4 regions of the Streptomyces xingningensis genome follow, and region 4 is predicted to be linked to each of the others. Evidence: riboswitches for the same ligand, from Rfam matches in the RefSeq annotation. Region 4 holds a riboswitch; each other region holds the start of a gene.
What was found. Region 4 has a riboswitch for cyclic di-AMP ahead of ABCR83_RS16230 (M23 family metallopeptidase). Riboswitches for the same ligand answer to the same signal wherever they lie in the genome.
Positions count from the first base shown of each region.

Region 1: linked by a shared signal. The riboswitch ahead of ABCR83_RS06715 (transglycosylase family protein) and the one ahead of ABCR83_RS16230 (M23 family metallopeptidase) in region 4 are both predicted to bind cyclic di-AMP.
Region 2: linked by a shared signal. The riboswitch ahead of ABCR83_RS09825 (C40 family peptidase) and the one ahead of ABCR83_RS16230 (M23 family metallopeptidase) in region 4 are both predicted to bind cyclic di-AMP.
Region 3: linked by a shared signal. The riboswitch ahead of ABCR83_RS25640 (M23 family metallopeptidase) and the one ahead of ABCR83_RS16230 (M23 family metallopeptidase) in region 4 are both predicted to bind cyclic di-AMP.

Region 1 is NZ_JBDJPF010000008.1:61,580-65,730, forward strand. Features, by position in the region: gene eno (phosphopyruvate hydratase) at 1-1,168, opposite strand, end outside; gene ABCR83_RS06715 (transglycosylase family protein) at 1,486-2,223, opposite strand; cyclic di-AMP (ydaO/yuaA leader) riboswitch at 2,228-2,421, opposite strand; gene ABCR83_RS06720 (transglycosylase family protein) at 2,682-3,695, opposite strand; gene ABCR83_RS06725 (cytochrome P450 family protein) at 3,809-4,151, opposite strand, start outside.
Region 2 is NZ_JBDJPF010000013.1:73,248-77,398, reverse strand. Features, by position in the region: gene ABCR83_RS09830 (endo alpha-1,4 polygalactosaminidase) at 246-1,286, shown strand; cyclic di-AMP (ydaO/yuaA leader) riboswitch at 1,463-1,615, shown strand; gene ABCR83_RS09825 (C40 family peptidase) at 1,621-2,097, shown strand; gene ABCR83_RS09820 (YchJ family protein) at 2,168-2,566, opposite strand; gene ABCR83_RS09815 (TolB family protein) at 2,750-3,787, shown strand; gene ABCR83_RS09810 (hypothetical protein) at 3,871-4,151, opposite strand, start outside.
Region 3 is NZ_JBDJPF010000059.1:9,109-13,259, forward strand. Features, by position in the region: gene ABCR83_RS25625 (bifunctional acetate--CoA ligase family protein/GNAT family N-acetyltransferase) at 1-548, opposite strand, end outside; gene ABCR83_RS25630 (HPr family phosphocarrier protein) at 657-938, shown strand; gene ABCR83_RS25635 (GntR family transcriptional regulator) at 1,094-1,813, opposite strand; gene ABCR83_RS25640 (M23 family metallopeptidase) at 1,988-2,791, opposite strand; cyclic di-AMP (ydaO/yuaA leader) riboswitch at 2,805-2,961, opposite strand; gene ABCR83_RS25645 (M16 family metallopeptidase) at 3,165-4,151, opposite strand, start outside.
Region 4 is NZ_JBDJPF010000027.1:34,107-38,257, forward strand. Features, by position in the region: gene ABCR83_RS16220 (DEAD/DEAH box helicase) at 17-1,462, shown strand; partial or broken gene ABCR83_RS16225 (SpoIIE family protein phosphatase) at 1,553-1,885, shown strand; cyclic di-AMP (ydaO/yuaA leader) riboswitch at 2,066-2,211, shown strand; gene ABCR83_RS16230 (M23 family metallopeptidase) at 2,223-3,284, shown strand; gene ABCR83_RS16235 (MFS transporter) at 3,398-4,151, shown strand, end outside.

The DNA of each region.
Region 1 (4,151 bases), on a different contig from region 4:
GGGCGCCGGTCTTGATCTGGCCGCAGTTGGTGGCAACGGCCAGGTCGGCGATGGTGACGTCCTCGGTCTCGCCGGAGCGGTGGGACATCATGCACTTGAAGCCGTTGCGCTGGGCCAGCTCGACGGCGTCGAGGGTCTCGGTGAGCGAACCGATCTGGTTGACCTTGACCAGCAGGGCGTTGGCGGCGCCCTCCTCGATGCCACGGCCGAGGCGCTCGGGGTTGGTGACGAACAGGTCGTCACCGACGAGCTGGACCTGGTCGCCGAGCTTCTCGGTGATGGTCTTCCAGCCGTCCCAGTCGTCCTCGAACAGCGGGTCCTCGATGGAGACCAGCGGGTACGCGGCGACGAGCTCCGCGTAGTACTCGGTCATCTCGGCGGCGGTGCGGCTCTTGCCCTCGAAGGTGTAGACGCCGTCCTTGTAGAACTCGGAGGCGGCGACGTCCAGCGCCAGCGCGATGTCCTGGCCGGGGGTGTAACCGGCCTCCTTGATGGCCTCGAGGATGAGGTCGAGGGCCTCGCGGTTGGAGCCGAGGTTCGGGGCGAAGCCGCCCTCGTCGCCGAGGCCGGTGGACAGGCCGCGGCCCTTCAGCACCTTCTTGAGGGTGTGGTAGACCTCGGTGCCCCAGCGCAGCGCCTCGGAGAAGGACTCCGCGCCGATCGGCGCGATCATGAACTCCTGAATGTCCACATTGGAATCGGCGTGCGAGCCGCCGTTGAGGATGTTCATCATCGGAACGGGCAGCAGGTGCGCGTTGGGGCCGCCGAGGTAGCGGAAGAGCGGCAGGTCCGAGGCCTCGGAGGCGGCGTGCGCGACGGCCAGGGAGACGCCCAGGATGGCGTTGGCGCCGAGCGAGCCCTTGTTCTCGGTGGCGTCCAGGTCGAACATCGCCTGGTCGATCAGGCGCTGCTCGGTGGCGTCATAGCCGACCAGCTCCGGACCGATCTGCTCGATGACGGCGAGCACGGCCTTCTCCACGCCCTTGCCCAGGTAACGGTTCGGGTCACCGTCACGGAGCTCGATGGCTTCGAAGGCGCCGGTCGAGGCACCGGACGGCACGGCGGCACGGCCGGTGGAGCCGTCGTCGAGGCCGACCTCGACCTCGACCGTGGGGTTGCCTCGCGAGTCGAGGATCTCGCGAGCTACGACGACGTCGATGGACGGCACGAGGGTCTCCTTCGTGGGTGTCTGGAGTTCTGCAGCACGAGCCTAACGGGCCCCGGAGGCTCCGCCCGCCGCCGGACCGCCGCCCAAACCGAAAAATGGCACAAACGCCGAGATCACGGGAGGAATGGTCAGCCGTTGTGTTCGCTGAGCGAAGAAGCGGGTGCGCTTCGCGCGCCCGCACCCTTCACAAACATCCCGCACCCTTCACAAACATGGCGGATCGCAAACATGGCGGAGCCCCGCTCCGATGCGGCTCGGGGGTAGACGCATCGGAGCGGGGCGATCCTGCTCACACGTGAGGGCAGGGGTCTCCCGGGTCAGCTGAGGTGCAGCTTCTGGCCCGGGTAGATGAGGTCGGCGTTGTCCACGATGTCCTTGTTGCGGTCGTAGAGCTTCTCCCAGCCGCCCTTGACCTTCTTGGCCTCGGCGATCTTGGCGAGGGTGTCGCCTTCCTTGACCTGGTACTCGCCGTCGCCCATCTTCACGGTCTTCGGGGCGGCGTGCTTGGGCGCGGCCTGGCGCGGGGCCGGGGTCTCGTCGTCGCCGTCGTCCGCCTTCGGGGCGGCGTGCTTCGGCGCGGACTGGCGCTCGCTGCGGTCGGCGTGGCTCTTGGTGGAGGTGCCGCGCTCGCTGGAGCCCGAGGACTTCTTCGAGGACGAACCGGAGGTGTCGACATCGGCGGCCGGGCCGCCGGAGGTCAGGCCGCCCTCACCGGCGCAGCCCCAGGCACCGGGACCCTGCGCGGCGAGGAGCTTCTCGGCGACGGCGATCTGCTGGCTCTTGGACGCCAGGTCGGCGCGCGGGGCGTAGCTGGTGCCGCCCATGGCCTCCCAGGAGGACTGCGAGAACTGCAGGCCACCGTAGTAGCCGTTACCGGTGTTGATGGACCAGTTGCCGCCGGACTCACACTGGGCGACCTTGTCCCAGGTGACCACGGAAGCGGCGTGGGCAGACGTGGCGGCCATCAGCGGGGCCGCGACAGCGGCACCGGTGACACCGGCCAGCGTGGCGATGCGGACGGCCTTGTTCGGACGACGATGCTTGCCCTTGGACATAAGTCGGTTTCCTCACCGGCGCCTACGAGGTGAGCTGTCGGGTTCGGACGTGAGTTGCCCGGCCGAGCGGCTTGCGCGTGCTCGGCTTCACCCCTAGCCGTCCCGGCTCGTCCGGTCGGCGATCCACGATCGCGACTGACGGTCCGTTACGGCGCCCTACCTTGGTTCCCCCGCTCCTGCCTACGGCGCTTGCGCGACGACTCCCTCGGTCGTTGGCAGGATTCGGCGTGACGACCGTGGTGCTCGCGGTGGCGAGCGGTGACGACGTTAAGCACAGGCGGCCGAGGTGTTCAAACCCTCCTTTTCAGCCACCGACTGACTTCACACCCCTCCGTAACCTGCTGTTTTCGCAGGTGGGAGGCGGTTAATCGAATTCCGGACGGTGCCATTTGAGCCGTTGTCAACGAGACCCATGTCTCACTTTCCACAGGAACGGACATTCGACTCAAACCGTCCCGCTACTTCTTCAGTTCGAGTTGCTGACCAGGGTGGATGAGGTCCGGATCGGATCCGACGGCCTTTTGGTTGTCTCGGTAGAGCTTGTGCCAGCCGCCCTCGACGGACTCCTCCTGTGCGATGGCTGACAGATTGTCACCGGGGCGCACGGTGTAGTCGCCCGCCTCCGGCGTGCCCGTACGGGCTTCCGTACCACCGCGCGAGGCGCGGTCCGCGCCCGAACGCGGCGGCTCGGCACGGTGCTTGCCCGTCCCCGCGCCCGCGCCCGCCCCGGCGCCCGGGTCCGACGGTGCGCTGCCGCCCGGGTCCGCGCCGGTGCCGCCGGGCGTGTGCCCCTGGGCCGGGGCGGGGTCCGCCGAGGGGGTACCGGCGGGCGGAGTCACCGGGTCCGCCGCCGGGGGCTTGCGGTGCTTGCCCTCGGGCTGGTCGCCCTGCTGTTCGGCGGGCTGCTGCGGCGTGGACTTGCCGGGCTTTGACGCACCGGAACCGGAGGCCCCATCGGGGTTCGGGGTCCCATCGGGGTTCGGGGTCCCGGAGGCGGACGAGGGGGGTGCGGGCGCCGGGTGTCCGGGCTCGGCCCGATGGGCCGGCGCCAGCTCGGGCGCCTGGGTCGAACCCGGATTCACCTCCGGCGTCGGCCCGTTCGCGGCCAGGCCGGAACCGATCGCGCAGCTGGGCCAGGCATACGGTCCGCGGGCCTGGAGGATCCGCTCGGCGACGGCGATCTGCTGGGCGCGACTGGCCATGTCGGGCTGCGGCGCATAGGACGTACCGCCGTTCGCCTCCCACATCTGACGCGTCATCTGCAACCCGCCGTAGAACCCGTCGCCGTTGTCGGCGCTCCACAGCCCGCCGCTCTCGCACTGGGCGACGCGGTCCCAGGTCGCGGCGTCGGCGGCGGTGGCGCCGGTGGCGGCGAACAACGGCATGGCGATGCCGGCACCCGTCACCCCCGCGGCGACCACAACGGCGGGTATCTGACGGGGCCGACGATGTCGGCCTGTCCCGGAACGCATCTGATGACCTCTCGTTGGCGGCTGATATGACCGTCGAACATAGCGACGGGCTCCGGGAGTCACAACCCGGTGTAGCCGGAGTCACGGGGCGATAAAGCCGAGTTGACGTACAGTCATCCGGTTCGTGGGGTGAACTCGACCGGCAGCGTGCGCAGCCCCCGCATGATGAGCCCGCCACGCCAACGCAGTTCCTCCGGCCGGACGGCCAACCGCAGGTCGGGGAGGCGGCGCAGCAGGGTCGCGAGTGCCGTCCGGCCCTCCAGCCGGGCGAGCGGAGCGCCCAGGCAGTAGTGGATTCCGTGCCCGTAGCCGAGGTGCTGATTGTCACGCCGGGCGAGGTCGAGGGTATCCGGTTCGGCGAACCGTTCGGGGTCGCGGTCGGCCGCGGCGAGGACGACGAGCACCGGGTCGCCCTCGGCGATGCGCTGCCCGCCGATCGTCAGGTCCTGGGTCGCG
Region 2 (4,151 bases), on a different contig from region 4:
GGGGCAATGTCCATGACAATTACCTCCGCGTCAAGGGGCTCAGCGGTCCCAGGTGACCCGGGGCTCAGGATGCCGTCACTCGCCGCCGAATGACTCTGCTTTCACGGGAGTTGACTGAGCGCGCTCCCGACACGTGGTCTACGGTGTGCCCCAGTGGCGCGCTGATCACAAGTGCGCAGGGTGGGTCATCATGGTGTCCATGGGTGTCATTGGCCTGCCGGAAAACCGAAAAAAGGAGAAAATCCATGGCAGACCGAACCTCTGACGGGGATGCGATACCCCCGGCGCGTCGCCGCCGGGGCATCGGGGTACCCGCCCGTGCCGGACTGCTGGCCGTGGCCGGGGTGTTGGTGCTGGCGGGCTGCAACGGAGCGAAGGACTCCTCGGACTCGGCCGACGCGGCGGAGACGGCCGCGAGTGCACCGGCGGAGTCCGACGGCCATGCCGCCCCCCTGGCCTCCGGCGGCAAATCGCCCAAGCCCGGGCACACTTCACCGAAGCCGGGGCATGCCACCCCGACGCGCGGCGGGAGCTCGCCGTCCGCCGGACCCTCGTCGGCGCCGCCCACCACCACCGCCTCCGGCGGTCGCTGGCAGCCCCGGCCGGGAACTCCCTGGCAGTGGCAGCTCGACGGGAAGGTCGACACCTCCGTGGATGTCCCCGTCTATGACATCGACGGCTTCGAGAACGATGCGAAGGTCGTCGACCAGCTGCACGGCAAGAAGCGGAAGGCCATTTGCTACATCAATGTGGGCGCCTATGAGGACTTCCGCCCCGACCATGGCTCCTTCCCCCGGGAGTTGCTGGGGGCGGACGTCGAGGGATGGAAGGGGGAGAAGTGGCTGGACATCCGCCGCATCGACGCCCTGCGTCCGATCATGGCGAAGCGCTTTGACATGTGCAAAAAGAAGGGATTCGATGCGATTGAGCCGGATCTGACCGAAGGGTTCCGCAACAAGACGGATTTCCCGCTCACCGGCGAGCACCAGCTCGCCTACAACCGGATGGTCGCGAGCCTGGCGCATGAGCGAGGACTCGCCATCGGGCTCAAGAACGACCTGGATCAGATTCCGCAGCTGGTGAAGGACTTCGACTTTGAAGTCAACGAGCAGTGCGCGCAGTACGAGGAGTGCGACAAGCTCACCCCCTTTGTGCGGGCGAACAAGGCCGTATTCCATGTCGAATACGACCTGTCACCAGGGGAGTTCTGTGACATGGCCAAGAATCTTCACCTCAGTTCGATGCAGAAGAAGCTCGGTCTGAACGCCTGGCGCCGTCCCTGCTGAACCCCGTCGGCGGGGGCGGGAAACCGCCCCCGCCCAACGTGAAGAACCTCACAGACTGCCATTTCCGCTCTGGATTTTGCCGGTTGATGGTGCAGGATCATGCACCGAACAACAGCACCCGTCACCGAGGCGGGGCGATCCGGGCGGACGCCGAATCCTGCCGCCGCTCCGGATGCGGAACTGATTCGTTGGATCGGCAGGAGCGGGAGACCCAGGCACGACGAACCACGATGGCGGTGGTTCTAGGGGTGAAGCCACAGCGGTGGCCGGGCAACTTCGCCAGTCCGAACCCGACAGGTCATCTTTCGCAGGCGGATGACGAAGGGCTATTGGCATGTCTTCTGCGTTGCCTCGAATACCCGCGCTCATCTCCCGGGCCGGAACCGCATCGGCCCTCACCGCCGCCACCGTCGCGGCATCCGTTCTCCTGCCGGGCATGGCCGCCGATGCGCAGGCGGCGACCCCCGGGTCCAAGGCCGTGAAGGTGGCGGCGTCCAAGCAGGGCTCCCCGTACCAGTGGGGTGCCACCGGCCCCAACCGCTTCGACTGCTCGGGCCTGACGCTCTATTCCTTCAAGAAGGCCGGCAAGCGGCTGCCGCGGGTGGCCGCCGACCAGTACAACGCCACCCGGCATCTGTCCCGGGGCTCCCGCAGCGTCGGCGACCTGGTGTTCTTCCACTCCGGCAGCTACGTCTACCACGTGGGCATCTACGCCGGGGGTGGCAAGATCTGGCACGCCCCGGGCACCGGCAAGAAGGTCCGGCTGGAGAAGATCTGGACCAACAACGTCTGGTACGGGCGGGTCCGCTGACCCAAGCCGCTTCCCCGGCCATCGGGGGCGGCCTCCTCCCCACGGGAGGAGGCCGCCCCCGAAGTGCCGGTCAGGCGGCGTCCAGGTAGACCCACTTCCCGTCTTCCCGCACAAAACGGCTGAGCTCGTGCTGCGCGTCCGACTTTCCGTGCGCACGGAAATGGGCCCGGAATTCGACGGTGCCCTCGTGGTGGAACGGCGTGCCGTCCCCGGTGGCGAGGATGTCGAGCCCGGTCCACCGCATCCCGGGATCGAAGTCCAGGCCGGGCGGCCGGGTGCTGGAATGCCAGGTGCGGAGCAGATACGCGGCATCGTGGACGACAAAGGCGCTGTAACGCGAGCGCATCAGACGCTCGGCGGTGGCCGCCTGCCGCTGCCCGCTGTGCAGACTGCCGCAGCATTCCGCATAGTCGGCGTCGAGCCCGCAGGGGCAGGGTGAGGTGGGACCGATGGTGCTGTTCTTGGACACCTGATGATTGTGCCCAAGACGCCCGCAGAACCGTGCACCGGGCCTTCCGGATGGCGTACGAACCGGATATCGGATCCCATGTCATACGACGTCATACGACAGGGCCTCGCCTGTTTCCCGAGTTCTTCAAGTTCTTCAAGTTGCCGTTGTTTCCCGTGAGTTGACTCGACTAGGGTCACTCCGGTGCGCAGTCGTGTGATTCCCTCCATGTTCCTGGCCGTCCTGGTGCTGACGGCATGCGAAGTTCGGTCCGAGGCCGAAAGCGATTCGGAGCCGAGAGCGTCGAGTCCGTCCAAGCCCACCCACAAGCGGGCGGAGACCCGTGGTGACGGGGCCGAGCTGCTCCGCAGAGCGGGCGAGAAGCTCAGCGTCCAGAACCCTGCCTTCTCCCCGGACGGCAAAACCTTCCTCTTCACCGAATTCCAGGGGGGTTACAACAAGGACGCCGCCGCGCTGCGCGTCCTGCCCTTCGACGCCGATGCGGCGGACCGGAAACCGGACACCCTGCTCGACAAGGCCGACACGGCCGCGGTGAACCTGCCGGGCAGCAGCTGGCACCCGTCCCGCGGGGTGACCTTCGCCTGGGACCGGGAGGTCCATGACGAGGTGTGGACCCTGAAACCGGGCGGGCAGCCGGTCCGGGTGACCCAGCACCAGGGCAAGTCCGGCTATCTGGAGCCCAGTTTCTCGCCGGACGGGGAGTGGATCTCCTTCCAGGAGAGCGTGGAGCGCGAAGACGGCGACAAAACCGCCTACGGCTCCATCTGGAAGATCAGGCGGGACGGTTCCGGGCAGACCCGGCTGCTGGACGGGCCCGGCACCCACACCGACAACCGTCAGCCCAACTGGTCGCCCAGCGAAGACAAGCTGGTCTTCCAGCGCAAGGAAGAGGACAACGGCACCTGGTCGCTCTTCATCATGAACGCGGACGGCAGCGGGATGCGGCGGCTCGTCGCCGGGGCGGGCGAGCACACCGATGCCAGCTGGTCGCCCGACGGAAAGTCCGTGGTCTTCTCCTCCACCGTCGGCGGGCTCAAACTGCCGCAGATCTTTGTGATACCCGCAGCGGGCGGGAGCCCGGTCCAGGTCACCAAGAACGACAAGTCCTATGACGGCGCCCCCAGTTGGTCACCCGACGGCAAATGGATCGCCTTTGAGTCACACGACGGGGAAGAAGACCGGCCGACCTCGCTCTGGCGGATCCCCGTACCGCAGAGGTGAACGGATCCCGAGTTGCCGGATGTGCCGTGGTGGGTAGCATTTTTCGGATAGTGGGCCAATGCGAGACCCGCCACCGGCCCGGCCTAGAGAATCGTCAAGGTCGTCACCCCGGTCGCGCCGGTGAGGCCGCCCGCCAGGCACTGCAGCAGGCTCGGCTGGGGAACCGGGACGACCTGGAGCAGCTTTCGGCCGCGGAAGCGGCCGTGGGTGACGGTGCCGGTGGCCGGGGTGACCACCTGGCCGGCCACGGCCGTACTGCTGCCGCTGATGTCGGCGGTGCTGGAGTCGCCGGTGTTCCAGACATAGGTTCGGTCGGCCCGGAACCCTTCGAGAGGATTGTTGCAGCCCGTGAAGAGCGTGAACT
Region 3 (4,151 bases), on a different contig from region 4:
GGTTCCAGGTCGAGCTCGAGGCGGACGACGCCGTCCTCGAAGCTGCGCTTCTGGGTGTAGCCGGCATCCGTGAACACCTTGATCATCTTGGTGTTGGCGGGCAGCACCTCGGCGGTGAAGCGTCCGATGCCCCGCTCGCGCGCGACGGCCGCGATGTGCTCGAGCAGCACGGAGGCGACGCCGCGGCCCTGATGGGCGTCCTGCACCAGAAAGGCGACCTCCGCCTGCACGGCCGCATCGGCGCGGGCCCCGGCGGGGAGGCGGTCATAGCGCACGGTCGCGATGAACTCACCGCCGACGACGGCGGCCAGGCCCACCCGGTCCACATAGTCGTGGTGGGTGAAGCGGTGCAGGTCACGGTCGGACAGCCGGGGGTGGGGCGCGAAGAAGCGGTAGTACTTGGACTCGTCCGAGACCTGTTCGTAGAAGTCGACCAGGCGCTGCACATCGTCGGGGGTGATGGGGCGGATCTGGGCGGTGCCACCGTCGCGCAGCACCACATCGGCTTCCCAGTGGGCCGGGTAGGCGTGCTCTGGCGGCGTCTGCATGAGGTCAGCGTACGGCCGGGGACCGACAGCACGGGGCGCTGCGCCGGAGCACCACGCACCCCGTGAGACACTGGTCTAGACAACCAATTCGACTTGAAGGGCAACACCATGGTTGAGCGCCGCGTAAACGTCGGCTGGGCCGAGGGGCTGCACGCCCGCCCGGCGTCGATCTTCGTCCGTGCGGCGACTGCTGCCGGCGTCCCCGTGACGATCGCCAAGGCCGACGGCAGCCCCGTCAACGCCGGGTCCATGCTGGCCGTGCTGGGCCTGGGCGCCCAGGGCGGCGAGGAGATCGTGCTGGCCAGCGAGGCGGACGGCGCCGAGGCTGCGCTCGACCGGCTGGCGAAGCTGGTCGCCGAGGGGCTCGAGGAGCTTCCGGAGACCGTCTGAGCCGACGGCCCGCAACGGGGCCGTGGCAGCCCCGGTCGGGGCCGCCGCGGCCCCGTTGTGCTGTTGTGCTGTTGCCGCGCACCATGCGCGCGGCTACCCGGCCGGGAACCGCCACAATTCCCGGCCGGTCTTTATCAAGGAATAGCGCCCGTTTGTTAAGAACGAGCGCTCGCCGTGTTTACAGGCCGTTTCCGGCCCTGCTCGCCGACTCCCCCGGCCGGCCGCCACAACCTGAATTCCCCGGGAAAACGCCCGGCGCGCGCGGCGGCGAGCGCCCGCGCCCGTTCCGCGTCCCTTCTGGCGATGGCGTCGACGAGGGCTCCGTGCGCCTCCCAGGTCTCCACCGGGCGCGCGGGCGGCTCGGCCGCGTACACCCAGGCGATCTTGCGCCGCAGCTGGGTGAGGAGCGCGGCGAGGCTGGGGCTGCCGCAGGCCTGGGCGAGCGTCTCGTCGAACCAGTCGCCGAGCGGGCACAGCTCGCCGGTCCGCCCGGTGCGGGCGCGCTCCCGGCCGAGCCTCACCAACCCCCGCAGAACCTTCAGGTGCGCCTCGGTGCGGCGCTGTGCGGCCCGGGCCGCGCCCAGCGGTTCGAGCAGGGCACGCACATCGAGCAGATCGGCCGCCTCCTGCCGGGTGGGTTCCGCGACACAGGCGCCCGCATGCCGACGGGTGACCACAAAGCCCTCGGACGCGAGGGTGCGCAGAGCCTCACGCACCGGCACCCGGGAGACGCCGTAGCGACGGGCCAGCAGGTCCTCGATGAGCCGGGCGCCGGGCGGGAAGGTCCCGGCGACGATGTCGTCACGGATCGCCGTGCACACGGCGTGCGCGGAAATCCCGCGGCCCTCGTGCACCGCTTCGCCAGCACCATTCACGAGCCGTCCCGCATGGACGAACCTCCGCTGCTCAGAGAACTCGGCCGACTCTATTGCAATCACGTGCGATTTCCGATGGCCCCGGAGATCCCAGGGATATTTTTGGCCATGCGCGAAGGCCCCGGCCAAGGGGCCGGGGCCTTCGCGAAGTGTGGCATGGGGCCTGGATGTCGACTAGATGTCGACGCCGTGCGCGCGCAGATAGGCGACCGGGTCGATGTCCGAGCCGTAGGTCGGAGCCGTACGCGCCTCGAAGTGCAGATGCGGGCCGGTGACATTGCCGGTGGCGCCCGAGAGGCCGATCTGCTCGCCGGGGGTCACCGTCTGGCCGACGGAGACGCCGATGGACGACAGATGGCCGTACTGGGTGTAGGTGCCGTCGGCCATCTTGATCACGATGTTGTTGCCGTAGGCGCCGCCCCAGCCGGCCTCGACCACGGTGCCCGCGCCCACCGCGTGCACGGAAGTGCCCGACTCGGCATGGAAGTCGACACCGGTGTGGCTGCCGGAGGACCACAGTCCGCTGGTCGCCTGGTAGGCGGTGGAGACATAGGAGCCGTCGATCGGCAGCACAAAGGTGTTGAGGCGCTTGCGCTCCTCCTCGCGGGCGGCACGCTCCTTGGCGGCGCGCTCGGCGTCCGCCTTCCGCTTGGCCTCGTCCGCGCGCTTCTTGAGCAGCGCCGCCTGCCTCTTGGCGGCCACCTCCGCCTGGTGCCTCGCCTCGGCCTGGTCGGCGGCCCCGCGCTGGGTGTCGGCCTGCGCACCGACGTTCTGGGCCACGTCGTCGGTGATGACAATGGCCTGGGTCAGGCCGGTGTCCTCGTGAAGCGGAGAGTCGTCGGAGGCCGCGAAGGCCGGAGCGGCGACGCCGACGGCCACACCCGTGGCGGTGAGGGTGGCTATGCCCGCTATGTTGGCGCTGACGCGCACGGCACGGCTCGGACGACGGTGTTTCCCGGTAGGACGGGTGAACGCCATAAGCGCGGCTGATCCTTTCCTTCCCTCTCGCCTACCGGGTTAGCTGACGGGTTCGGAGCAGGAAGGTCTCCTACGGAGCCCTCCGGAGAGGGGCCCGATTCACCCCAGGGAACAAGTGGTTCCCCGGCTCCCCTGGCTCGCGCCGTACGGGGACTCGGCGATGGCTGCCCGGGGCCGCGGGTGCGGCTCCGATCTGACGGACTGCCGCACAGAAGCTAATCGGCGTCAGATTCGAACGGCAAACGGAACCACGATTTAGTGACACACGCCACAGGGATGGCGTGCAACCGCCGTGCCCACATCGGGCATATGGGAGGCGCAGGAGCCTCCATGGCCCCTGCGCCTCCCTGTCCGTCCGGCCCTTGAGCCTCCGTCAGGCGGAGCTGACCGTCACCTCTCCGATCCCCAGCGCCTTGACGGGCTCCAGGATCTCGGAGGCGTCACCGACGAGCACCGTCACCAGACGGCCGGCCGGGAAGGCGCTGACGACGGCCGCGGTGGCCTCCACGGTGCCGGTCTCCGCGAGGCGTTCGTACAGCCGGGCCTGGAAGTCGTCCGGCAGGTGCTGCTCGACCTGGTCGGCGAGGGTGCCCGCGACGGCCGCCGCCGTCTCGTACTTCAGCGGGGCGACGCCGACGAGGTTCTGCACGGCGACATCGCGCTCGGCGTCCGTCAGGCCCTCGGCCGCGACGGTGCGCAGCACCGCCCACAGGTCCTCCAGCGCCGGGCCGGTGTTCGGGGTGTCCACCGATCCGCTGATGGCGAGCATCGCGGCACCCGTGGAATCGGGGGCGGAGCGCAGCACTTGGGCGTAGGCCCGCACGCCGTAGGTGTAGCCCTTCTCCTCGCGCAGCACCCGGTCCAGCCGGGAGGTGAGGGTGCCGCCCAGGCAGTAGGTGCCGAGCACCTGGGCGGGCCAGACCCGCTCGTGCCGGTCGGCGCCGATCCGGCCGATGAGCAGTTGGGTCTGCACTGCGCCGGGGCGGTCGACGATCAGGACCCGGCCGGTGTCGTCGGCGGTGACCGGTGGCACGGGCCGGGGCTCGGCGGTGGAGCCGGTCCAGGCGCCGAGCGAGTCGGCCAGGGCCTGGTCGAGGTCCACGCCCGTGAAGTCGCCGACGATGACGGCGGTCGCGGTGGCGGGGCGGACGTGCGCCTCGTAGAAGGCCCGCACGGAGGCGGCGTCGATGTGCTCGACGGTCTCCTCGGTGCCCTGGCGGGGGCGCGACATCCGCGAGTCGGCCGGGAAGAGCTCCGCGGACAGCGCCATGGCCGCCCGGCGGGCGGGGTTGGCCAGCTCGTGCGGGATCTCATCCAGGCGGTTGCGGACGAGGCGCTCGATCTCGTTGTCCGGGAAGGC
Region 4 (4,151 bases):
GAGGGAAGGTCCCCGAATGACTCGCTCCACCCGTCCCACCCGTCCCACCCGCTCCCGTGGCGCCCAGCCGTCGGGCCGCCGTCCCGCACCCGTCCAGGGTGAGTTCGAGACGCCCGTCGCCACCACCCCTGCCCTTCCGCCGACCGACTCCTTCGCCGCGCTGGACATGCCGGACGCCCTGCTGGCCACCCTGACCCGGGAGGGCGTCACCGAGCCCTTCCCGATCCAGGCCGCGACCCTGCCCAACTCGCTGGCCGGCCGGGACGTCCTCGGCCGCGGCCGCACCGGCTCCGGCAAGACCCTGGCCTTCGGCCTGGCGCTGCTCGCCCGCACCGCGGGCCGCCGCGCGGAGCCCCGGCGGCCGCTCGCGCTGGTCCTGGTCCCCACCCGGGAGCTGGCCCAGCAGGTCACCGACTCGCTCACCCCGTACGCGACCGGGGTGCGGCTGCGCATGACCACCGTGGTCGGCGGCATGTCCATCGGCCGCCAGGCCAACGCGCTCGCCCGGGGCGCGGAGGTGCTGGTCGCCACGCCCGGCCGGCTCGCCGACCTCATCCAGCGCGGCGACTGCGCGCTCGGCGACGTGGCGATCACCGTCCTCGACGAGGCCGACCAGATGGCCGACATGGGCTTCCTGCCGCAGGTCACCCGGCTGCTGGACCAGGTCGCCCCGAAGGGCCAGCGGATGCTGTTCTCGGCGACCCTGGACCGCAACGTCGACCGCCTGGTGCGCCGCTTCCTCACCGACCCGGTGACCCACTCGGTGGACGCGTCCGTCGGCGCGGTCGCCACCATGGACCACCACCTGATCCATGTCATGGACGACAGCTCCAAGCGGGCCGCGGTGACCCGGATCGCGGCCCGCGAGGGACGCGTGATCATGTTCGTCGACACCAAGCGCGGCGCGGACCGGCTGGCCAAGCGGCTGCTGTCGGAGGGCGTCCGGGCCGCCGCACTGCACGGCGGCAAGAGCCAGCCGCAGCGCAACCGCACCCTGGAGCAGTTCCGCACCGATCAGGTCACCGCACTCATCGCGACCAATGTCGCGGCGCGCGGGATCCATATCGACGGCCTCGACCTGGTGGTCAACATCGACCCGCCGGTGGACCACAAGGACTACCTGCACCGTGGTGGCCGCACCGCCCGCGCGGGCGAGTCCGGCACGGTCGTCACGCTCGTACTCCCCGAGCAGCGGCGGGAGATGACCCGGATGATGGCCACGGCGAAGATCACCCCCAATGTCGCCCGGGTCAAGCCGGAGGACGCGGAGCTCGCCCGCATCACGGGCGCGCGCGAGCCGAGCGGGGTGCCGGTGGTCATCGCCCCGCCCGCGCCCCGCCCCGCCCCGGCGGCCACCCGCACCCGGACGTCCGCCAACGGCCCGTCGCGCGGCCGGGGTTCGAGCGGCAGGCGCCCCCGGCCCCGTCGGCGGTCCGCGGCCCCCAGCCCGTCCGCCGACTAGGAGTGTCCGGATGGGCCGGCACCGGCCCATCGGGACACCCCCGGGGCCACCGTCCTGCGCCTGGCCAACCGAGGCCATCCGCCACCCCTGTTGCTCCACCCGGACGGCTCCGCCGGCGAGGCGCGGCCGTGCTCGCCCGCGCCGCCGCTCGGCCTGGGGGAGTTGGGGGAGCGGCCGGACCAGGTGGAGGAATGAGACTTCCCGCCGGGGACCACCCTGCTCCTCTGCGCCGACGGGGTCACCGAGGCCCGGGACGCCCGGGGTGTCTTCTACCAGCCCCAGGAACGGCTGGGCGGGCGGCAGTTCAAGAGTCCGGACACGCTCCTCGACCGCCTGACGGCGGACGTCGCCCTCATGCGGGCGGTCGGACGGCGGATGACATGGCCGTGTTGGCGATCCGGCGCGGCGACGGTCCGCACTTGATCAAAAGGTAGCCGGGGCCGAAAAGCGGCCGGCGAGCACCTGATGGGCAATCAAGCGGAATCGTTCCAAGGACTTGCCAAGTGGCCGATGGATTCACGCTTTCGGCTTGGAATCCACCCTGCCTGTCTATTAACGTTCGATAACGTAGTGCGGTCGTCAACCGTCGCAAGAGACGGCACCGCATTGCCGTCGCCGAATCCCGCCACACGACACGCAAGGGAACCGGGGAACCACCAACCCTGGGGTGCATCGGGCCGTCCGGCCCGTAGGAGACCTTCCTGCTCCGAACCCGTCAGCTAACCCGGTAGGCGAGAAGGAAGGAAAGGAGAGCGCCTCCGTGGCGTCCAACAGGTCTATCTCCGTTGACAGTTCACCTGACAGTTCATCTGATGCGCCCTACCGGGGTGAGCCGTGGGGTGAGGGCGACCCCGAGGCGGACGCCGAGGGGCCCTCGGTTCGCGGCAGGCACCGGGTTCCCAAGCAGCGCGGCGGCTCGATGGCCCGCAGCGGCGCGGTGCTCGGCGTCGGGATGATCGCGGCGGTCGGCGCGGGCGGCCTGGCGAGTGCCCAGGAACGCCCGGCGGCGGCGATATCCGTGCCGGACCCGACCGGAGAGTCCCCTTCCGACGACGCCGACGACGCGGCCGCCCCCGCCGAGGAGGCCGTCCAGGACGCTCAGGATGCCCGGGACGCCGGGGAGGCGCTGCGCGCCCGCATCCTCCAACAGGCCGAGTTCCAGCGGACATCCGCCCTGGACGCCACCGATGCCGCCGACGCCGCCGGGCACCGGGCGCAGGAGCGGGCGGCGGCGGACGCCCGGCGGATGGCGGCCGCCGCGCAGACCGCGGCACAGCAGGCCGCCACGCAGCAGGCCGCCCACCCGGCCAAGCCGAAGCCCCACCACCCGCACCCCACCACCCAGCCCAAGCAGCACGCGACGCATTCGACACACTCGACGCACTCGACGCACTCGACAAAGAGTTCGAGCAAGCAGCATCACCACGGCAGGTACACCCTCCCCGTCGCCTCCTACACCCTCACCGCCGGCTTCGGCCAGTCGGGACACCGCTGGGTGCACCGCCACACCGGCGAGGACTTCGCCGCCCCGACCGGCACCCCGGTCCGGGCCGTGGGCGGCGGCCGGGTCACCCACGCCGGGTGGGCGGGCGCCTATGGCTACCGCATAGTGCTGCGCCTGGACGACGGCACCGAACTGTGGTTCTGCCACCTGTCGTCGATGGTCGTCACCTCCGGCAAGGTCGCCGCCGGCACCGTCATCGGCCGCGTCGGGGCCACCGGCAATGTCACGGGCCCGCACCTGCACCTGGAGGTCCGACCGGGTGGCGGCCACCCGATCGATCCACTGCCCTGGCTGCGAGCGCGGGGGCTCCGCCCGTAGTACGCGGGAGGGCGGGGGCTCGCGGCGCCAACCGCGCGCCGCGCCCTCCGCCCGCACCCCCATTCCGGAAATTTGCCGCGAATGTTCCGAGCGCGATCGGGAACTCAGACAATGTGACGACCGCGACCATCAGCACCTCCGTGCCCGCGCGCCTGGACCGGCTGCCGTGGTCACGCTGGCATTGGACCGTGGTGATCGGGCTCGGCACGGTCTGGATCCTGGACGGCCTGGAAGTCACGGTGGTCGGCAACATCGCCGGCCGCCTCTCCGAGCGGGGCAGCGGTCTGGTCATCACCGGCGCCCAGGTCACCGGCCTGGCGGCGGCGCTCTATGTCGCGGGCGCCTGCACGGGCGCCCTCTTCTTCGGCAGGCTGACCGACCGCTTCGGCCGCAAGCGGCTCTTCATGGTCACCCTCGCCGTCTATCTGAGTGCCACCGCGCTGACCGCGCTCTCGTTCTCCTCCTGGTGGTTCTTCGCCTTCCGCTTCCTCACCGGCTTCGGCATCGGCGGCGAGTACGCGGCCATCAACTCGGCCGTCGACGAGCTGATCCCGGCCCGCTACCGGGGCCGGGTCGACCTGATCATCAACGGCAGCTTCTGGATCGGCGCCATCGCGGGTTCGCTGCTGTCGATACTCCTGCTCGACACCGCCATCTTTCCGGAGAACCTCGGCTGGCGGCTGACCTTCGGGCTGGGCGTGATCCTCGGGCTGGTCATCCTGCTGGTGCGCCGCCAGGTGCCGGAGAGCCCGCGCTGGCTCTTCATCCACGGCCGGGACGAGGAGGCCGAAGAGCTGGTCGACCAGATCGAGGAGCGCATCGAGGCCGAGAAGGGCACCGCCCTGCCGCCCGCCCAGGGCAGGATCA